4 regions of the Pseudoalteromonas sp. Of11M-6 genome follow, and region 4 is predicted to be linked to each of the others. Evidence: predicted binding sites of a transcription regulator. Region 4 holds the regulator's gene; each other region holds the start of a gene.

Region 1 (5,589 bases), on a different contig from region 4:
CTACATCCCAAACGAGCCTATCGCTTGGTGTGTTATACACATAGTGTAAAGCTACAGTAAGCTCTACAGTGCCTAAACCAGATGCAAAGTGACCGCTGCTTTGAGAGACTGAGTTCAGCAAATACTCGCGAAGCTCATCACTAAAGGCGGTTAACTTGTGCTGGGGTAATTGACGGAGTTGACTTGGCTCGTCAATTAACGCGAGTAAGGGATACTTGCTACTATCAAGTTTCATGGTATTTATCAGAGTCCTAAGTGAATCTCAGCGCAATTACTCACGTGGTCCACTTCATAATTATTAAAATTCTTCACTAACTTGTCATAATATTATGTTAGCCAGCGTTTACAAAGTTCTTGTGAATATTTTCTTAGCTTGGCGTAGCTATTTTATACGTCAGCTTAATATTCTCGATCTATGATGTATTTTGCTAAATCTGCAAGTATTTCTGTATTACCGTTGATACGTGTAAGCGCTTCTAAAGCTTCATCTATCAAGTGTTCAGCTTTTTCTTTTGCTTGTTCTAACCCCAATAATGCTGGATAGGTAGATTTATTATGTTCTAAATCAGAGCCTTGAGGTTTACCAAGCACAAATGTGTCACCTTCTACATCAAGAATGTCATCTCTGACTTGAAATGCAAGGCCAATTGCACGTCCATAAGTACGTATCGCATCACGTGCTTGCTCTGAAACACGTTCCGGATCGCTACATAAGATCCCAAGTTCTACTGCACAGCTTAGTAGTGCACCTGTTTTTAGCTTATGAATACGTTCGAGCTCATCTATCGTAATTAAACGATTGGTTGCTGCTATATCGAGTGCTTGACCGCCTATCATACCTTGTAGACCCGATGCCTTGGCTAGCACTGAAATCATTTTTATTTGGGCATGGTGGCTTACCGCGAATGGATGTTCACTTAGCAGTTCAAATGCCAGCGTTTGCAGAGCGTCACCAGCTAAAATCGCGGTCGCCTCATCGAATTGGATGTGGCAAGTTGGACGGCCGCGTCTGAGATCATCGTCATCCATAGCAGGTAAATCGTCGTGCACCAAAGAGTAGCTATGCACACACTCTATTGCGGCTGCAGCTTTGTCTAAATCTTCTTGAGCAGCACCAAATAATTCACCAGTACAATACACTAAAAACGGTCGCAAGCGTTTGCCGCCGTTTTCTATACTATAGCGTGTAGCCGCTTTTATATTCTCTTCAGTTTCAAGCACACTATCAAAATAGTATAAAACGGTGTTTTCTACACGAGTTTTAGCAAACTGGAGCTTTTCTTGTAATTTTTTCGACATTAGGCTTCGTTATCAAATGGCTGTAATTGTGCTTGTTCATCCTCGCCCATTAAAATAGCGACTTGTTGTTCAGCTTGCTGAAGTTTCTGATTTGAAGCTTTTGCGAGTTTTATCCCGCGTTCAAACTGTTTAAGTGCTTGATCTAAAGGTAAGCTACCGTTTTCCATGTCTGCAACGATTTGCTCCAGTTCTTGCATGGCTTCTTCAAAGCTCAAGTTGTCTGGTTTTTTTACTGCCATATGTCACGCTGACCCGTAAAGTAAAAGTGTGGCAATTTTAGGGTGATTGCGCGCCAAGGTCAAAAAAACCAGTGACTTTTTGATCTGACCGAGTATCAGCATTACAAGATCTGCTATAAACTCGCATTTTAAACACTTTTTAATATAATAGTGTTAAGTTGTAGAAAAACTTGCCGATAACTCAAACAACAATAACTGCGTGATTTATCACAAATAACTTCCCCCGGAGGACATGTGGATTTAGCAACGGTAATAGGGATCCTGGGTGCCATAGGTTTAATTGTAATGTCCATGGTACTAAGTAGTGATGGCCAGATCGCTATGTTCTATAACACGCCTTCCGTCGTTATCGTATTTGGTGGTTCAATTTTTATCGTATTGTCTAACTTTACGCTTGGACAGTTTTTCGGAATTGGAAAAGTGGCCGGGAAGGCCTTCATGTTCAAGATTGAAACTCCGGAAGAGCTGATTGAAAAAGCCGTTGAGCTTGCTGATTCAGCTCGCAAAGGTGGTTTTTTAGCGTTAGAAGAAGCCGAAATCCCCAACCAGTTTATGCGTAAAGGTGTCGATATGTTAGTCGATGGGCATGATGCTGATGTTGTGCGTGCCACATTGCAAAAAGATATTGCCCTAACGTCCTCAAGACACGAGTTAGGCGCTGGCTTATTTAAGTCCCTCGCCGATATCGCTCCTGCTATGGGGATGATTGGAACGCTCATCGGCCTAGTAGCGATGTTATCTAACATGGATGATCCAAAAGCAATTGGACCTGCTATGGCTGTTGCACTTTTGACAACTTTATACGGTGCGTTTTTGGCTAACGTGGTTGCAATCCCAATTCAGGTTAAGCTTGAACTTCGTAAAGACGAAGAAGAGCGAAACCAGCGCCTTATCTTAGATGCAATCTTAGGCATTCAAGATGGCCAAAATCCAAAAGTCATTGAAGGTATCTTGAAAAACTATCTGCCAGAATCTAAACGTGGCGCTGAGGCTGAGGAATAATCATGTCAGATGAGAAAGAATGTAAATGTCCCCCCCCAGGTCTTCCTGCCTGGATGGGAACGTTTGCTGATCTCATGTCGTTGTTAATGTGCTTCTTCGTACTGTTATTGGCATTCTCCGAAATGGATGTACTGAAGTTTAAGCAAATTGCAGGATCGATGAAGTTTGCTTTTGGTGTGCAAAATAAAATTGAAGTAAAAGATATTCCTAAGGGTACCAGCGTGATTGCGATGGAATTTACTCCAGGAAAGCCAGAACCAACACCGATTGAAACGATTCAACAGCAAACCGTAGAAATGACGCAGCAAATGCTAGAGTTCCAAGCTGGTGACGAGGCTTCGGCGGGTGGCAGACAGGAGCAACGAGGTAATAAGCGTGGTGGTGAGTCTGCCAGTACTGCACAGGAAATGGCGTCAACGCAAGCAATTGCTTCTGCGGACCAAGAGCAAGTAAACGAGCTCGTTAAAAAGATTGCACAGCAGCTAGAAAAGCAAATTATGGATGGTGCAATTGAACTCGAGTCATTAGGGCAGCAAATTATTATTCGCATCCAAGAAAATGGTTCTTTTCCTGCGGGAAGTGCGTTTCTACAACCTAAATTTGAACCTGTGATTGCCGAAATTGCAGAGCTGCTCAAAGATGTACCTGGTGAAATTACAGTGTCCGGTCACACTGATGACTTTAGAGTGACTAACGAACTTTATTCGAATAACTGGGATTTATCGGCAACTAGAGCGGTAGCCGTTGCGACTGTAATGGAGCGTGTCCGTGGCTTTGATAAGAACAGAATGGTTGTAGTTGGTCATGCAGACACTAGACCTTTAGTACCTAATGACAGCGATGCAGATAGGCGCCGAAACCGGCGTGTCGAAATCTCGATTTTACAGGGTAAAGCGAAAGAATCAGACCCTATTGAAGTTAGGAAAAATTAGTTACAGTTTGTTGCCAAATTACAGGGAATTCGCTAAAGTTCTAGCTGCTCTACAAACTCTCGATAAGGATAAAATGATGGACGTTAAAAATTATAGATTGCCTGGAAACAATGGTGGTGGTGGTGATAACGGTGATGAAGAGCAGAAACCAGACGCAGGACGTTAAGGTATATGTGGCCTGAATGGGAACCCATTAGACTGTTTTTTCAGGAATACAGTATTTGGGTTTCTTTTTTAGCGGTAGTAATGTGCATCGTGGTGCGAGATAAACAAGCACTGCGATATTCGTCTTTGGTTGCAATGTTTTATATATTAGGATGGCTAACCTACGATTGGGTTATGCAATTCGATGATGTTAAGGTGTTTCGATACATATATTGGGCCCTTTCAGACATTGTCTTCATGGCAATTATTGCTTACTGGGCTGTTAAAGATAAGATGTATCTATGGCAAAGTATTCTTGCTCAAATAATCATTATTCCAGCTCCGCTATTACAGTTTTTTAGACTTGTCGACAGACATTTTATGGATCTGTCCTATTCAACTTACCTGTATCCTACAATTATTCCTATGGTTAATGTGGCTACTCTGTGTTTAGCATTTGTGCCAGTCTTTACCTTTTGGAAACTAATGCAAGATAGAAAAGAAGCGAGACTGGCTAGGGAAAATAGATTAGCAGAAACGACTAGCTAACCTAAACCTCGGATAATTAATGCCTTATCCAAGGTTCAGGTTAATTTGCAGTTGCTTTGCTCACCCCAAACTAGGAATAAGGCCAGCCATTTGCATTAGCTGAGAGGTGATGATCATCACACCGAAAACAGCGGCAAGTCCTAGTCCAAGCGTACCTCCTTTAACCTGATATCCATCATTACCTCTGGTTTTTCTCTGTTTCCATACCATAGCAACTGGTAGAAATACCGCTAACACCACGAGCGCAATCGCTGCATATCCCAGTGCCATAATAAAGCCCTTTGGATAAAAGAGGGCAAAGCCAAGCGGTGGTAAAAAGGTAATGAATGCCGTTTTGATCCGGTCTTTCTTAGTATCTTGCTTCTTAAAGGCATCTGCAAAAAAGTCGAATAAGCCGAGACTCACGCCTAAGAATGAAGTCGCGAGAGCCAGATCTGCAAACACAGTTACAAATAATTGTACGTTGTCGTTGTGTGCGATAGAAGAAATACTGGTTACAAAACCCGGCAGTCCCTCACTTGCCATTAAGCTCTCTTGCCCCATAACACCTTGGCTTAGTAATTGCCAAAACACATAAATGATAAGGGGGAGGGAGGCACCAAACATCATCACTTTACGTAATTGACGAATATCTACACCAACGTACTTGACGATTGACGGGATTGAACCATGAAACCCAAATGAAGTGAAAATTACAGGAATTGCCGCAATTACAAGCCCTTGCTCCACTGGCATATCGATAAGATGTTGGCCATGAACATAGGGAGTCAGGATAAAAAATAAACTCGCGAGCACGATAACTTTAATGGTAAATAGTAATTGGTTAAGCTTATCGACGGTACTTGTACCTAATGTCACTATGGTTGCAATGATAACAGCAAGTAGTACTGAACCGAGTTGGGGAGTGATCCCGTCACCCAATACACTAACCAGTTTGCTTTGAAGTTGTGCACCACCTCCCGCGATATAAGCTGCACACAGCGCATAGAATAAAAATACCATAGAAAAGTTAGCGACATATTGGCCCGATTTACCAAGTAAGTTTTTCGCCAGTGTATTTAGCGTAGCGTCTTGATCCGCGTACTGATGTATTTCCAGCATAAGTAAAGCGGTATAGGTCATTAGCAACCATGTGATTGTTAATAACGCGATAGCGGTAGAAAAGCCGAGTCCTGCGGATGCAATCGGGAGGGCGAGCATACCCGCGCCAATTGTAGTACCTGCTACAATCAGCATGCTGCCCAGAGTTTTATTTTTAAGCACGACATGCCCCAAATTATTATTATGATGGCGGGCAAGATATAACGAATAGCGATGAATTGAAATAGTAAATCGGTATGTAAGTTGGGTGCGGTTGTATTTTATTTATTACAGAAATAAAAGCACCGCTTACGCAGGGTGAGAGCATACTTCGTTAACGACCA
Region 2 (5,589 bases), on a different contig from region 4:
AAAATTAAGCTTGAATATTGATTAAAAAGCTAGCAATTTTCCTTGCATTCACACACTGTATAAACTACTGTATACATATACTGTATAGATAACCAGTGAGACAATTATGTTACACAGCAATGCACTTCTACAGCCAAACAATTCAACTTATTACACACTTAACGAAATCAATAATGTGATAGTTGAAGATGAGATCGTCGCTAGCTTAGAGTTACTTAAAGTTTTACATAAATGTCAGCATAAACAAGGCTGGACGCTACTCGTTGCACCCGATAATGTACCAAACAAGTCACTACTAGAAAGCGCTTCAGTTGATGCAAGTAAGTTGCTCGTCATTAGGCAAAAGCACATATACGACCTTGAGTATGTACTTAAAAGTGCTATCAGCAATGGTAATTTCGCTGCAGTGGTGATTTGGACTGATATTGCATCAGTGCAAACTATCAACAAAATGGAACTGCCGGTATCTGACGTTGCGATCCACTGTTTTCAAAGCGCTTAACAAGCTACAATAACAGGATATAAATTTGTTAAAACTGAAGTTCTTATGTCTTGTTATTGCAATTCATCCCTTCCCTATTCGCAATGTTGTGAGCCGTACCTTAAGGGAAAAAAATTCGCAGAGCGTCCACAAATACTCATGCGCTCTCGCTATACTGCATACTGCTTAAAAGATGCAAAGTATATTCATGACACCTACGCCCAGGCTAAACAAGCACAAAATAGTGTCGACGATATTGCTGCATTTGCTAATTATGCACACTTTATAAAATTGGAAGTGCTAGAAGAAGTAGCAGAAACTACTCAGGGGGTTGTTGAGTTTAAGGCGCACTATATCGCAGAAAACACACACTATATACTCCATGAGCGGTCAAATTTTATTACCGAAGCAGGCAGATGGTATTACTTAGATGGTGAATTGTACGATACGCCTACAACCAAGGTAGGCAGAAATGACCTCTGTCCGTGCGGCAGTGATAAAAAGTATAAAAAGTGCCACGGTAGCTAAAATAGCCTGAATTAGAGATTAGATACAAAGCAATAAAAAAGGCTTGAAACGAGCTAAGGATGATTAAAGGCCGTTCAGCTTATACCAGTTGTATTAAGTAAATGATCTACCTTGAAGCGGGGAAATAGCTTTAGTAGCAAGGCAAAAATTTTGCTATTTAGTTGTTCTAAATGAGAAATTTTTAACGAAGCTAATATGCAATTTCACCCTTCAAATTGATTAGAGAATTAATTCAATTGGTATTAGACATGAAGCACGATAAGCATGGCGTTTTATGCCAGTCTAGTAACGAAGCAAACAGCTGTAAAACAGCAAGTTTAATACCAGTTTGTCTTAAATTTGCTCAATTTTGAAGGAGTAAAAGCAGCTAATGTTGTTACGCCGTCGCGCGTAACATACTCTGCATATCACCCGTTGCAATTTGATCATAAAAACCAGCCGCATCCATTGCCTTATCAGCAACTAAGGCCAGTTTACCTTGCGCGCTCGCCAAACGTCTTTTAACCGCTGGTTCTAAATTTTCTACAACGTTGAGTGGAATATACTTTTTATCATTTCGTGCAGCAAAAGGTTCTGGATTTAAATTTTCTTGCAATCGCAAGGTTGCCATCGCCCCCATAGATACCAGCTGCGCGTTATGCTGACCAATAAGCATATTGTACTCTTTTGGCGCAAGCGGCTTTTGTGGACCTATTTCAAATTGCTTTTTTAGTGTTTCTTCTGAGTTATCTTTTGCGGCAGCTTCAGATTTTGGTAGATGAAATTGGCTAAAATCTAATGCATCGGTTGATAGCATAGATAACAGCATGGCAAAATCGGCAGAGCGCGTCTGATGAACACTAATGTTCAATGCGGACCCTAATTGCGACTCACTGATTAAAACGCCATCAATTTGCATGTATTCCAACCGATTATTTTGCTAATTATGAATTTATCGGCCTTTTTCCGAAAAACTTTAGTAGTTTTCTTTACTTCGAAAAAAACTTTGTTATTATCACCGCCGTTGTTTAGGAGGGGTTCCCGAGCGGCCAAAGGGATCAGACTGTAAATCTGACGGCTCAGCCTTCGCTGGTTCGAATCCAGCTCCCTCCACCATAAACAACAGTTACAATTTCGGAGGGGTTCCCGAGCGGCCAAAGGGATCAGACTGTAAATCTGACGGCTCAGCCTTCGCTGGTTCGAATCCAGCTCCCTCCACCACTTTCAAATTGTAACGCTTTAAAATGTATGGAGGGGTTCCCGAGCGGCCAAAGGGATCAGACTGTAAATCTGACGGCTCAGCCTTCGCTGGTTCGAATCCAGCTCCCTCCACCACTTTTAAAGTAAACGCTCCAAATGATGGAGGGGTTCCCGAGCGGCCAAAGGGATCAGACTGTAAATCTGACGGCTCAGCCTTCGCTGGTTCGAATCCAGCTCCCTCCACCATATTCTATTGCTTGATCTCACAATAAGCTTACATATATAAACGAGCTTAAAAACAATCCAAAGCCAAAAATAAAATGTGCTGCCATACTTTTTACCCTTGCCTTATTCGGCTCTGGTAATTTAGATGCTGCTACCCCTGCACCAAAACAGGGTTGCATAATAAAAAATGGAAAAATACACGTTATTAAGCCAAAAACTAACGCAATCAAAAGGCTAGGCTCAGTCAACCAAGGCTTGCCCACGCTCAGAAGTAACACCAAGGCGAATACAATCCCAATGAGATAATGCATGCACCAGCCAATGACACCTTCACCAGATATTGGTTTACTGTGCCCGATACCTTGATGCGTGAGTTGACCTTTACACAAGTGTCCAATCCACCTACCAACCAATGCATAATCTAAGCCCTTTATGGCAAACACGCGACTGAGCATAAATGCCCACAAATCCATAACAAGCGTTGCACCTACGCCAATCGCGACTGCTGGCATTAACATCGAATATAAGCTTTCCACTATTTTTACTCCTCTTTTTTACTGATAGCCGCTATCCTACTAGTTCAAGTTAACTTTAAGTCAAGGGCAAGAATGGATATCAGTGAAGTTGCAAAGAAGTCTGGTTTACCCGCATCCACGCTTAGATATTATGAAGAAAAAGGACTGATCCGATCGATTGGTCGACAAGGGCTCAAACGTGTTTTCCCCCCTTCAATACTTGAACGTCTAGCGCTTATTACACTAGGCAGAAACGCAGGCTTTTCGTTAGATGAAATAGCGGACATGTTTACCCCCGAGGGTAAAGCGGATATTGATAGGGTGAAGTTACAATCCAAAGCGGATGAATTAAATGAAACCATTAAGCATTTAACTGCAATGCGAGATGGCCTCTATCACGCTGCCAAATGCCCAGCGCCAAGCCATTTTGAATGTCCGACATTTCAAAAGCTGTTAAAACGCGCGGCAAAAGCGAGGCCCGAGAAATAATAGGCATAAACAGGGCACTATGCTAATGCTCAATCATCAAGTCAGGACCGTGGTCACGTAAATAACGCCGAGCCATTTTATGGTCGTGGCCATAGTGCTTTGTTACCAAGCGCCAAAATGCGCTATTGTGTGCCATGACGTGAAAATGGCAAAGTTCGTGCACTACCACATAATCGATTACCCACTTAGGCGCACCAATCAAAAACGTATTAAACGCAAGCACGCCTTTAGATGAAAAACTGCCCCAGCGGCTTTTATAAACTCGTATCTTTAGCGTATCAAAGCGAGCTTGAATATCAGGTTGATAGCGCGCAATAACCATGTCTACATAGTCATTTAGCGTTTCGCTTAACAGCGCAACTAATTCACGCCATTCATTTTTGACAGCCTTAAGTAAAACCCTTTTGTTGTCAAAATCAATTACAGAGGTCGTGCTTTCGCCCCTTTGAATGGTAAAGGTCTCGCCGAAGACTTGCACAATTCCTGTTTTCAGTGGCCGAGGGCTCTCAGGTATGATTTTTAGAGCAAGCTTTGATTTTATCCAATCGGATTTGCTTTCCACCCAAGTATGTAACCAGCGCTCGCAAATTTGCTCTGGCACATACACAAACACTTGGCCAGCTTTTATTTTTATCGCAACGCTCTTACGCTTTCGGCTTTTCTTTAATTGATATTGCAAGGTAACAAATTCTTAGTCACTAAAGCATGCATTATAGTATGAGCAACTTGTCAGAGTCACTGCAAACGCCATGCAAGATAATGAATTAGACCAACGATGGCAATAAACTCATCAATAGTGTGGTTTCTAACACTTTATAAATTAGAAAGATTTTTTCGTTAAATCACCGTATTTATTATTTTTGCTGCTACGCTTAATGAAAAAGGCATTTTGATTTAGGCAAGCTATGGCTGATAAACCCATTTGCCAATATGTGTCACCTGAGGGAAAAAAATGCAGTGAAATCGATATGGGCTCAGGTTACTGCTTTTGGCATGACAATAAATTCGATAAAGGTGGCTTGGAGCTAAGCCAAAAGCTTGAACGCTACGCCAAGCGCGGTGGTTTGCTGCAAGGCTTAGAGTTGAAGCGGGCCAATTTAGAAGGGCTCAATCTTGTTAACTTTGAAAATCATCATGGCTATGATCTATCTTATAGCAACTTTTATCGTGCCAATTTGAAAGGGGCGCACCTGTTTAATAATACCATTAAGCATGCGTCGCTAATGAAGGCCGACTTGAGAGAAGCAAGTCTGCACTGCTGTAATTTAGAAAGCACCAATTTGCTCGGTATAAAGCTTGAAAACACCCGTATTGATAATATGGAACTCGGCGAGCAATTACTACAAGAGCAGCAAGCTTTTGAAGCTCGTAGAAACCGAGCCAAAGAGGACGCGGAAGACTTGTTCTTACAGTCGGAAGAGATCTATCGTTTACTACGTAAAGGTGCGGAAAACCAAGGACTATTTGAAATGGTTGGGCGCTTTACATACAAAGAACTGCGCATGCGACATGCCCAGTATCCACGATTTTCAAAACGTCACCTAATTTCCAGCTTTGTCGACTTATTATGTGGGTATGGAGAAAAACCGGAAAATGTCATTCGCTTCAGTTTAGGTATGATAATTACCTGTGCATTTTGCTATTTTCTATTTGGTGTTTCGTTTCAAGATCAGATAATGCAACTGGACTTAGACAACAGTGTATCTGAAAACGTAATGGCGCTGCTGAACAGCTTTTATTTTAGTGTTGTTACTTTCACAACCTTGGGTTATGGGGATATTACGCCTGTGGGGATCTCACGGCTGATCGCAGCGGTAGAGGCTTTTACCGGCAGCTTTTCATTAGCGCTATTTGTGGTGGTATTTGTGAAGCAAATGACGAGGTGATACTCATCTCGTCATTTTTAATCCGCGATTTCTGATTTCAGTTGTTCTAAAAAATCCAGCATATATTGGGTGCGAGCTTGAGCCTGCTCTCGGGCTGCGGTGGTATGCATGTTATCTTTAATATGCAGCAGCTTAATGAAGAAATGATCTAAGGTATATTTGGTATCGTCAGCTTTTCTATGCTCACAAAAAGGGTCTTCTACATTGTAGAGATTACGCGCTATCGCCCCACCTACTTTCATACAGCGGCTAACACCTATCGCCCCTAACGCATCCATTCTGTCTG
Region 3 (5,589 bases), on a different contig from region 4:
AGCTGAAATCCTTTATTAGCCATGTACCTTGGTGTTAGGGTCGCGTCGTAGTTAGGAGCTAGATTGAGATAATAAGGGGTGATCAGCTCCAAGCCAAACTTATTTGAGCTGGAAATTGTCGGTGTCAGCAGGCCAGATTTTCGTCTATCATCGATTGGAAACGTAAAGTAGGGTAAATAGATAATTGGCGTGTCCATAATTTTGAACACCGTATTATAGGTTTCACCCCAACCGTCTTCTCGAGAAAGTACAATACTGCTTGCCTCGATACTCCAAAATGGGTCATCAGCAGGACACGTGGTGAAGCTAGAGTTGTCGAGTGAAATTTTGCTGCCAGAGGCATGCAACTTCTCTGCACCACCGCGCCCCAGCTGGTCTGTTAATTCGTATTCAGCACCAAGCAAGCTCACGGTGTTAGCATTTAAATCCGCGAATAGCCCATTGCTGTGAACTTTGGTAAATTGGTCACGATAGAGTAGTGGTCCAGAAGCGCTGAGCAGGCCTTCTTTTTTATCGATTAGCGCACGTCTAGCTTCTAAGCTCATGGTTTCAGTGTTAATCACCACATTACCCGAAAACTCAGCACTATCAGTACCTTGTAGTTCTAAGTCATCGGCAACGATATCAATGGCATGTTTGGGCAGCGAGGCTAACGGCTTCCAGTTTTCTGGCTGCATATAGTCTTTACATTGTGCGGCGACAATGTTCGTATTAGCAAAAGCTGTAGAATGAATCGCGGATAATACAGCCAAGCCCCAAATTTTGCGCATTTAATAACCTATTAGCTGAGCATTTAATAATAAGCTCATCATGATAAATGAAAACTGTCGGAAATACAGTAGCATTTAAATATTTACAAGTAGAAGGTGTAATAGTTAATCCATGAATAGTCAAAACCAGCGCGTCGAGTTTATACAGCAAGCAATACATAGCGACGATTTTACGTGTGAGGCTATCACCTCGGATGCCAGTTTCCGGCGTTATTATCGCGTCAAACAACAAACGATGTCGTGGATCTTAATGGAGACACCAGTCGATAAACTCGATAATGCCCCTTTTATTGGTTTAAATACGGTGTTTGCAGAGCAAGGGCTCAATGTGCCACAAATCCTTGCAAATAATGAAGAACAAGGGCTGTTACTGTTACAAGATTTAGGTTCTGATCATTTGGCCGATAGGTTGGCATTGCCTTCTCGGCTAGAGGATTATCGTGCGTTGATAGCGCTTATTCCAGAAATAGCCAAAACACCAAAGAGTGAATGGATGAAGCCCTATGATGCTGATTTCGTTGATATGGAACTTAATATCTTTTACGAGTGGCTTGTAACAAAATGGCTTGGTTTAACACCCACCGAATATCAACAAGTGCAATGGCATAATGTGAAGTTGAAACTCGTTGATGCGATGACTCGTCAGCCGCAGGTTACGATGCATCGAGATTTTCATAGTCGCAACCTGATATGTCATCAGTCTCAGTGGTATCTCATTGATTATCAGGATGCGGTACAAGGACCTGTCACTTATGATGCGGTTTCTCTGTTGCGGGATTGTTATACTCGTCTTGATGTACATGAGTTTACTGAGCTTCAGCAACATAGTTTTGATTGTTTAAAAGCGGCAAATTTATTAGGCGGCATGGATTTTAGCACCTATCAACATTACTTTGACTTAACGGGGATGCAAAGGCACCTTAAAGCTGCCGGGATTTTTACTCGTCTATTGCAGCGAGATGGCAAAGGCGGGTACTTAGAAAATATTTTGCCAACGTTACGCTACCTCGTTGAAGTAGCGAATAAGTATAAAGAATTTCAGTGGCTTGCAAGCTGGCTAGAGAATGACATAATGCCTCAAGCGCAGGCCAAATTAGGCACAAAATAGAAGTAACAATGAAAGCGATAATTTTATCTGCCGGTCGTGGTAAACGCATGATGCCACTGACCGCGAACCAACCAAAACCTATGCTTAACGTCGCAGGAAAACCACTACTTGAGCATCATATCGAGCGTTTAAAAGCGGCTGGGATCTGCGATATCGTGATAAATCTTGCATGGCAAGGTCTGGTGATAAAAGACTATTTCGGCAATGGTAGTCACTTCGGTGTCAATATTGAGTACAGTGATGAACCTGAGGGTGGATTAGAAACCGCAGGTGGAATCATTCAAGCACTGCCGATGTTATGTGAACAGGATGACAGCTTTATTGTACTCAATGGCGATATTTTTACGGACTATGATGTCAGCAGCTTGGTGCAGTTACAGCTTGGCAGCACAGCAGAGGGCCATTGCGAGGCGCACATTGTGTTGGTAGAAAATCCCGAACATAATCCTGAAGGCGATTTTTGCCTTGCCCATCAACCGCTCAATCAGCAAAAGTATACCTTGTCTGGTATTGGCAAATATCACCAAAGTTTTTTTACCGAGCTTGGGACTGGCTTTATAAAACTAGGGCCGTTGCTGCGCAGTGGGCTTGAGCAGCATAAAGTTTCTACTGAACTGTATTTGGGCGCATGGGACGACATCGGCACGCCAGAGCGACTAAAAATGATCAACGAAAAGTTAGGGTATAGCGATGTGGGGTAAATTATTAGGCACAATTTTCGGCTTTTTATTTGGTCGTTGGTTAGGCGCTATTTTAGGGTTTTATCTCGGCCATTTATTTGATAAAAGTTTGCGTCAGGATTTTGATAAAGTCGGTGGCTTTCAAGGTTTCATGAAAGGTGAAGATCTACATGAGCGCCAAGCCTTGTTCTTTTCCAGCTGTTTTTCTGTGATGGGACATATTGCGAAGTCTAATGGTCGAGTCAGCGAAATCCACATTCAAGCTGCGTCTGCGTTTATGAGCGAAATGGGCTTGCAGGGTGAAGAGCGAAAAGAAGCACAACATGCGTTTACTGCGGGAAAAAGCAGTGACTTTTCGATAAAAGAAGCGGTTACCGATTTTAAAGAAGCTTTTGCCAGACGCTATGACTTGAGGCAGCTGTTTTTAGAGATTCAAATTCAAATGGCATTTTGTGATGGTCATGTGTCTGATGCGGAGAAGGCCTTACTTAAACAGGTGAGCAAGTATTTAGGCTTTGCAGAAACACACTTTTTATTCCTGCTAAAACGCTACCAAGCAGAATTTGAGTTTCGCCGCTCACAGGCGTCGGGGAGATCGCAACATCAATACCAGCAACATGGCGGCCGTCAACCAGCATCACAAGATAATGGCTTAAGCCGTGCTAAAGCTTTGGCTGTACTGGGATTGAGTGAAGAGGCAAATGAGCGTGATATCAAAAAAGCTTACCGCAAACTGATGTCGCAGCATCACCCTGACAAATTGGTGTCTCAGGGATTACCTAAGCATATGATGGAAGTTGCAAAGCGTAAAAGCCAAGATATTCAGTCTGCCTATGAATATTTAAAAAAGAGCTAACTTGAAACACTATAAGGCGCGTAAAAAGCCGAGTAACTCCTTTCTGAGCCTTTGATGTTGGAGCGGATCGGTTTTTTCTCCAAAAAGCTCCCGTTGGCGATAATCAAATTTACTGTTTTTTCTCGCCCAGCGCGCTCTGTCCGGCGTATTGTCGACCACAATAGGATTGTCAAAACTGTAGTAAACATCCAGTAAAGCAGGGCTTATTAGAGAAAGGTTGGATGCTAAGTGCTTTTGCCGCGTTGCATTAGGCAGTTGTGGGCTAACAACGGCAAAGGCATCGATACGTAGATTGGGCAGAGTAGCTAAGTGCTCACCGAATAAACCTGCGCTATTACCAAATGCGACAACCACCAACTTTTCTGTTTGAGTCATGGACAGGGTGTTGTAAAGCACCTCAAAGCGGCTGATCAGGGCCATTTTATATTCGTCGAGATTAGATTCTGAAATGGGTGCAAGCGTTTGCTGAGCCGGTTTTTCAGCATCGGGGAGCGCGATGTCTTGCTCTAGCAGACTTGGTGCATAAGAAAGGTCCGGCGGAGTAAGGGTATAGGTGTCGTAGCCATCATCGCTTAAGCGCTTTGCAAGAAAGCTTATGCCGCTGTTATTGAGCGGTGGAGTTTGCATGTCTGGTAATAAGATCACGATGCCTTCACGAGCAGCTGCCATATATTCTTGATGAAATACATAAAAGCTTTCGTTTTCGCTTTCCAGTTTCATCAGTTGCGATGGCTCGTAGAAGCGATTAGCGTCTTGCTGATAAAGAGAACCAAGTGGTGCTGCGTCAATATGTTCTGCTGCAAAAGTCGTCGCGGGTAAAGCGGTAACAAGTAATAAAAGCGTTCTGATGATCATGGTACAAGCGCGTAAAATATCATAATTGGTTATCGACCAGTTAAGTGAAAGCTTTAGCTGTCGCTATTTTTTAGCGTTTTAAGTTAAACTGCTCGGCAGTGGAAATGAAAGGAGAAATTTGTGCAGTATAAAGATAGCAAACGAGACTATCTCTTTATGTTTTTAAAAGGGGCCGGAATGGGGGCTGCGGATGTTGTCCCTGGCGTTTCTGGCGGTACTATCGCTTTTATTACCGGTATCTATGCACGTTTTTTAAATGCCATCAAAAGTGTGAACTTACAGGCTTTGAGCACATTGCGTCGTGACGGCCTAAAAGCAACGTGGCAGTACATTGATGGTAGCTTTTTACTGGCGGTATTTTCTGGTTTGCTCATCAGTGCAGCGTCTTTGGCGAAGGTGATCACTTATTTATTGGAAGCACACCAAACACTGGTATGGTCATTTTTCTTTGGTCTTATCGTCGCTTCTTTTATCTATGTTGCAAAACAGGTCTCTCATTGGAACGGCCAAAATATTATCGCCTGCGCAGTTGGAGCTATCGTAGCCTTTGCTATTACTTCTCTTTCACCAGCTGAAGCGCAAGCATCTCATTGGATGTTTTTTATCTCAGGTGCTATTGCCATTTGCGCGATGATCTTACCTGGGATCTCAGGGAGCTTTATCCTGCTGTTATTGGGTATGTATGGCCATGTACTCAGTGCGGTGAACCAGCTTGAATTTGGCTTAGTGAGTCTATTCTTACTAGGTTGTATTGTGGGGTTAATGTCGTTTTCGCGTCTACTCAGCTGGCTATTGGCGCACTATCAGCAAGTAACGTTTTCGCTACTAGCTGGCTTTTTACTTGGCTCGCTTAATTTATTGTGGCCTTGGAAACAAGTGCTTACGACTTACGTGAATTCCAGTGGTATAGAAAAGCCATTGAGTCAGGCCAATATTTTGCCAGCACAATACAGTACGCTGTATGGTCAAGACCCGAATACGTTGGCATGTATTGCGCTTGCCATTGCAGGCCTTGCGCTGATCTTAACCATTGAAAAGATAAGCGAAAAATATTAATAAAATAGACATCTAGAACAATAGACACGCGTTGAGCTTACGTGTCTATTGTTCTAAACCACCCAGTCACAGAAAGTCGCGGCGCTTTTGTAAATGGCGCGACGTAAGTCACAGAATGAATTTTACTTACATCAAAAACCACCAGTGAATTGAACTTAGGTGCATAACTTTTAGTGGGTGTGCCATCACGTTCAAAAAACTGCAATAGCCCGCCCCAGTCAGGGTGCCAACTTTTGCTTAGGCTAAGTACATAGGCATAAACCC
Region 4 (5,589 bases):
TTTAGAGGTAGGTTATCGCCTAATCCCTCTAGTTGACCAAGCCCAAGGCGGGGAGCTTCTCAGTCGTATTAAAGGGGTGCGTAAAAAGCTATCTCAGGAACTGGGCTTTTTAGTACCGCCGGTACATATTCGCGATAACCTAGAATTAGATCCAAATGCATACAATATTACTTTAATGGGAGTTGGCTCAGGAACCGGTGAGTTGAAGCATGGCGATGAGCTCGCAATTAACCCAGGGCAGGTGTTTGGGCCGATTAAAGGCATAGAGACTAAAGATCCTGCATTTGGCTTAGATGCAGTATGGATTAAACCAGATCAAAAAGATGAAGCGCATTCACTTGGCTATACAGTAGTAGATGCTGCAACTGTGGTGGCAACACACATTAGTCAATTATTGACGAATAATGCGTCACTATTGCTTGGTCATGAAGAAGTTCAGAATCTATTAGACATGCTTGCGAAAAGTCACCCTAGATTAGTTGAAGGCTTAGTGCCTGATATTTTACCACTCACTACCGTAGTAAAAGTACTACAAAATCTGCTTAATGAAGGCGTTGCAATTCGAGATATGCGCTCGATTGTACAAACCTTAGTTGAGTACGGACCACGTAGCCAAGACCCTGATGTATTAACGGCTGCGGTAAGAATTTCATTACGCAGATTGATTGTTCAAGATGCCGTTGGAAGCGAAGAAGAGATTCCTGTCATAACATTGGCGCCTGAGTTGGAACAGATGTTGCATCAGTCACTTCAGAACGCAGGTGATGAGGGGGCAGGTATTGAACCTGGCTTGGCTGAGAGGCTTCAAGAATCATTAAGAGAAGCACATCACAACCAAGAAATGCTAGGGGAGCCGTCCATCTTATTAACCTCAGGTATGTTAAGAAGTGTACTGTCTCGATTTGTTAAACATACAATTCCAGGTCTTCGAGTGATGTCATATCAAGAAGTGCCGGAAGAAAGACAAATTAAGATAGTGAGCTCGGTTGGACAATAGAGGATAAAGGGGCTGTAACATGAAAATTAAACGTTTCTTCGCAAAAGATATGCGTACGGCTTTAAATGAAGTAAAAGAAGAGCTTGGTGCAGATGCTGTCATCATGTCTAACAAAAAGTTAGCAGATGGTGTTGAAATCGTCGCAGCAGTTGATAATGACCGTGCTGCTGCACCTGTTAAGCAAGCTCCAGCTGCCCGTGCGACTGCCTCAAACGAGGCTCCGACCCGCTTTGTCCGTCCAGAGCCTCGCCAAGCACAGCCAGCAAAACAAGCGCAAGTTGCCGATAGCTTAGCGGCATTGCTAGAGCGTCAAGCGCCGCGTCCTCGCTCACCAGAACTTGCTTCTATGTTCTCCCAGTCGGGGATTGATACAGAGCAAATGTTAAGCAGCCAACGTAAAACACAAACTGCTGCGCCGGCGCACCAAGCGAAGCCACAGCAAGCTCGTCGCCAATCTTTTGACTTTGATGATGATGGATTTGAGCAACCACAGCAGTGGATCGAGTCTGATGAATTAGACAACGGTTTTGGTGATGATTTACCTGAGTTAAATGCCAAGCCTGACGAAATGAGTGCGATGCGTGAAGAGATGAACGCTATTCGTCAATTACTTGAACATCAAGTGTCTGGACTTATGAAGCAAGAAATGGCACGTCGCGATCCAACCCGCGCTTGTCTAGTCGACCGCCTTGAAGGAATGGGTATAGATAAAGATGTCGCTGAGCAAATGGCATGTTTTATCCCTGATGATGTGTCTCGTAAAGAAGCTTGGGACGCGCTGTTGAATATGGTAATTAACCAAATGCACACCACCAACAATGATATTCTTCGTCAAGGTGGCGTATTTGCAATGGTTGGTCCAACTGGTGTTGGCAAAACCACAACGGTTGCAAAATTAGCGGCATTAGGCGCACAAAAATACGGTGCAGATAAAGTGGCGCTAATAACCACCGATACCTATAGAATTGGCGCTTACGAGCAACTAGCTACCTATGGTAGAATCATCGGTTGTCCGGTTAAACAAGTTAAAGATGCAAATGAACTTGCAGAAGTGCTTTATCATTTACGCAATAAGCGTCTAGTATTAATAGATACGGCGGGAATGAGTCAAAGAGATTTGCGCTTAACTGAACAGTTAAATACACTTATGCGTAGCGCGAGAGTAGATATTCGTAGCTATTTAGTGTTGAGTGCGACAGCACAGATGAATGTGTTACAAGAAACAGTAAGACACTTCAAAAAAGTAAATTTAAGTGGCTGTATTTTCACAAAACTTGATGAAAGTCTAAGTTTAGGTGAGATAATTAGCATAGCGATTCAAAATCGCTTGCCAATAGGGTATCTTACCAACGGTCAGCGAGTGCCAGAAGACATTCGCGTAGCAAATGCTCAAAAGCTAGTAAAAAAGGCTGAGCAATTGTATTTAAAAAGAATAAAAGCACAGCACTCTCGACGTGTACCTGTAGCGTCAGAGTCAGTAGGAATGTATGATTAACACAGTTTTAGATCAAGCAAGTGGCCTGCGTAGAATGAGTCAAAATAGCAACCAGGGTGTAAAAGTAATAGCCGTGACCGGTGGTAAAGGTGGGGTGGGTAAAACCAATGTCTCGCTCAATACTGCCATCGCTATGGGCCAACAAGGACAGCGAGTTCTCGTTTTAGATGCGGACTTGGGCTTGGCAAACTGTGATGTGATGTTAGGGCTCCGAGTAGAAAAGAACCTTTCACATGTGTTGTCGGGTGAATGTGAACTAGATGAGATTCTCGTAGAAGGTCCCGCTGGTATCAAAATTGTGCCAGCTACTTCGGGTTCTCAAAGCATGGTGGAGTTGACTCCCGCAGAGCATGCTGGACTTATTCGCGCATTTAGCGAGCTTAACACTCAATTTGATGTTTTAATTGTTGATACCGCAGCTGGTATCTCAGATATGGTTCTGAGCTTCTCTCGAGCTGCACAAGATGTGATGGTTGTTGTGTGTGATGAACCGACTTCTATTACGGATGCTTATGCGTTGATCAAAGTTTTAAGCAGAGAGCATGGCGTTTATCGTTTTAAAATAGTTGCCAATATGGTCCGCAGTATGCGTGAAGGGCAAGAATTATTTGCTAAACTTTCAAAAGTTACAGACCGTTTTCTTGATGTAGCATTGGAATTAGTGGCTACAGTACCATTTGACGAAAACATGCGTAAGTCCTCTCGTAGACAAAGAGCAATCGTGGATTTATTTCCGAGCTCTCCAGCAGCAGTTGCAATTAAAGGACTTGCTGCCAAGGCAGTTAAATGGCCAATTCCTCATCAACCTTCCGGTCATCTAGAATTTTTCATTGAACAACTTGTAAACGGGTGATTATGGCTTCTCCGGTCAACAGAGCTGCGGGATATCAAACTTCTGACCATATCCATAAAGTGGTCGAGAGGCATGCTCCACTTGTCAAAAAAGTGGCATGTCACCTGATCGCTCGGCTTCCGGCAAGTGTGCAGCTCGACGATCTAATTCAATCAGGTATGATTGGATTGATTGAAGCATCTAAAAATTTCGATGCTACTAAAGGTGCTAGTTTCGAGACCTTTGCGGGGATACGCATCCGAGGTGCAATGCTAGATGAAATCCGTCGCGGAGATTGGGCCCCTCGGTCCGTACATAAAAACAGCAGAATGGTAGCCGAAGCTATATCTGAGCTCGAATCTCTCCTTGGCCGCGAACCAAAAGACACTGAAATCGCTGAAAAACTTGATATATCTTTAGATGAGTACCATCATATTTTACATGATGTAAATGCAAGTAAAGTCATCGGCATTGAGGATCTAGGGGTTGATGAAGATGTGATAACCCCAGCAAACAGCGATTTTGCGCTAGACAAACCGTTTAATAACGTTAAAAATGAACGTTTTAACGAGTCTTTAGTAAATGCTATCAAAGCACTACCCGAAAGGGATGCTCTGGTGTTGTCACTTTACTATAACGACGAAATGAATTTAAAAGAGATTGGTGCCATCCTTGATGTCAGTGAATCTCGAGTAAGCCAAATTCACGGTCAGGCAATGATAAAGCTCAAAGCTAAAATCAATGACTGGATAAATTAGAGTACATAAAATAGTTGGGTTCGAACCTCACTGGAGGAAGTTTTGGATAAGAACATGAAGATTCTCGTGGTTGATGATTTCTCTACTATGAGAAGAATAATCAAAAACCTATTAAGAGATTTAGGCTTTACCAATGTTCAAGAAGCTGATGATGGTAGTACAGCACTTCCGATGCTACAAAATCAGGAGTTTGACTTTGTAGTAACTGATTGGAACATGCCGGGCATGCAAGGTATTGATCTGCTTCGTGCAATACGCGCAGATGAAAAGCTTAAGCACATTCCAGTGTTGATGGTTACCGCAGAGGCGAAAAAAGAACAAATTGTTGCAGCAGCGCAAGCTGGGGTGAACGGATATATTGTTAAACCGTTTACTGCAGGTACGCTCAAGACTAAGCTTGAAAAAGTATTTGAGCGACTAGGCTAAACAGCAAGGGGATATGGCCTATGTCTGTAAATGCTGCGCCGCAAATTACACTTGAACAAGCCAAGCAACTTGTTGAGCTACTAGAGCAAGGTGAACAAGAAAAAGCTGACCAGCTGATTTTAGAAGCTGCTAACAAAGAGCAATCGGAGTTATTTGCAGAAGTTGGAAAGCTAACTCGCCAATTACACGAGTCCTTGAAGAACTTTGAGCTGGATACTCGACTCTCAGATCTCACGACAGAGGCTATACCTGACGCCAAGCAGCGTCTTAATTATGTTATGGAAATGACAGAAAGCGCTGCTAATAAAACGATGGACGCGGTCGAAGAAAGCTTACCTCTTGCGCAGAATCTTGCGGATGAGTTAGCACAAATAAAGCCTACTTGGGATCGGTTGATGAGCAGAGATATTCAACTCGGTGAGTTTAAATCTCTGTGTCATGATCTCGACAGCTTTATGCAGACTTCAAAGACACGTACAGACGAATTACAAGGCTTAATGACTAATGTGCTGATGGCGCAAGACTATCAGGATTTGACTGGGCAGGTCATCCGTCGAGTCATTGAGCTTGTGAGAGAAGTAGAAGATAGTCTCATTCACCTTCTAACTGTGTTTGGTACTTCGGATGAAGCGCCTGCAGTTGCAGAAAATGCGAATGAAAACGAAATAAAAACAACTGAGACTATCAGTGATGAATTGTCTGGACCTGAAGGTCCAATTATTGACGCTGAATCGCGAGATGACGTGGTTTCTGGTCAAGACGAAGTCGATGACTTGCTATCTAGTTTAGGCTTCTAGTTGGAGAGTGTGTATGAGCTTTGAAGTCGATGAAGATATCTTGCAGGACTTTCTTGTTGAAGCAGGCGAAATATTAGAACTGTTATCTGAACAGCTTGTTGAACTAGAAAATAATCCCGAAGATAAAGAACTTCTCAATGCGATTTTCCGTGGCTTCCATACTGTTAAAGGTGGAGCAGGCTTCCTCGGTATGACCGAACTGGTTGATGCCTGTCACGGTGCAGAGAACGTGTTTGATGTACTAAGACAAGGGCAGCGAAAAGTAACGTCAGAATTAATGGATG

What was found. The regulator FliA, encoded in region 4, starts transcription of late flagellar genes. The targets are predictions, from matches to a motif close to CTAAAGNTNNNNNNNNNNNNGCCGATA.
Region 1: a site for FliA is predicted at 1,691-1,717, ahead of pomA (flagellar motor protein PomA). Genes of this name have one in related genera too.
Region 2: a site for FliA is predicted at 1,942-1,968, ahead of MHN32_RS07960 (VC2046/SO_2500 family protein). Genes of this name have one in related genera too.
Region 3: a site for FliA is predicted at 4,300-4,326, ahead of MHN32_RS05575 (DUF3530 family protein). Genes of this name have one in related genera too.

What each region holds. Positions count from the first base shown of each region.
Region 1 is NZ_JAKRFW010000008.1:202,958-208,546, forward strand. Features, by position in the region: gene dxs (1-deoxy-D-xylulose-5-phosphate synthase) at 1-235, opposite strand, end outside; gene ispA ((2E,6E)-farnesyl diphosphate synthase) at 400-1,299, opposite strand; gene xseB (exodeoxyribonuclease VII small subunit) at 1,299-1,538, opposite strand; gene pomA (flagellar motor protein PomA) at 1,773-2,540, shown strand; gene MHN32_RS06360 (flagellar motor protein MotB) at 2,543-3,472, shown strand; gene MHN32_RS06365 (hypothetical protein) at 3,644-4,165, shown strand; gene MHN32_RS06370 (aromatic amino acid transport family protein) at 4,226-5,428, opposite strand.
Region 2 is NZ_JAKRFW010000011.1:125,858-131,446, reverse strand. Features, by position in the region: gene MHN32_RS07970 (SulA-like leucine-rich domain-containing protein) at 107-502, shown strand; gene MHN32_RS07965 (YchJ family protein) at 548-1,009, shown strand; gene MHN32_RS07960 (VC2046/SO_2500 family protein) at 1,386-1,907, opposite strand; tRNA gene MHN32_RS07955 (tRNA-Tyr) at 2,020-2,104, shown strand; tRNA gene MHN32_RS07950 (tRNA-Tyr) at 2,125-2,209, shown strand; tRNA gene MHN32_RS07945 (tRNA-Tyr) at 2,239-2,323, shown strand; tRNA gene MHN32_RS07940 (tRNA-Tyr) at 2,350-2,434, shown strand; gene MHN32_RS07935 (DUF2938 domain-containing protein) at 2,452-2,949, opposite strand; gene MHN32_RS07930 (helix-turn-helix domain-containing protein) at 3,022-3,417, shown strand; gene MHN32_RS07925 (YgjP-like metallopeptidase domain-containing protein) at 3,440-4,096, opposite strand; gene MHN32_RS07920 (ion channel) at 4,323-5,303, shown strand; gene MHN32_RS07915 (HD domain-containing protein) at 5,321-5,589, opposite strand, start outside.
Region 3 is NZ_JAKRFW010000008.1:26,816-32,404, forward strand. Features, by position in the region: gene lptD (LPS assembly protein LptD) at 1-770, opposite strand, end outside; gene MHN32_RS05560 (phosphotransferase) at 883-1,878, shown strand; gene murU (N-acetylmuramate alpha-1-phosphate uridylyltransferase MurU) at 1,887-2,579, shown strand; gene djlA (co-chaperone DjlA) at 2,569-3,414, shown strand; gene MHN32_RS05575 (DUF3530 family protein) at 3,424-4,269, opposite strand; gene MHN32_RS05580 (DUF368 domain-containing protein) at 4,390-5,325, shown strand; gene MHN32_RS05585 (2OG-Fe(II) oxygenase family protein) at 5,363-5,589, opposite strand, start outside.
Region 4 is NZ_JAKRFW010000004.1:93,580-99,168, forward strand. Features, by position in the region: gene flhA (flagellar biosynthesis protein FlhA) at 1-997, shown strand, start outside; gene flhF (flagellar biosynthesis protein FlhF) at 1,017-2,492, shown strand; gene MHN32_RS03635 (MinD/ParA family protein) at 2,485-3,345, shown strand; gene MHN32_RS03640 (RNA polymerase sigma factor FliA) at 3,348-4,082, shown strand; gene cheY (chemotaxis response regulator CheY) at 4,125-4,508, shown strand; gene MHN32_RS03650 (protein phosphatase CheZ) at 4,529-5,305, shown strand; gene MHN32_RS03655 (chemotaxis protein CheA) at 5,319-5,589, shown strand, end outside.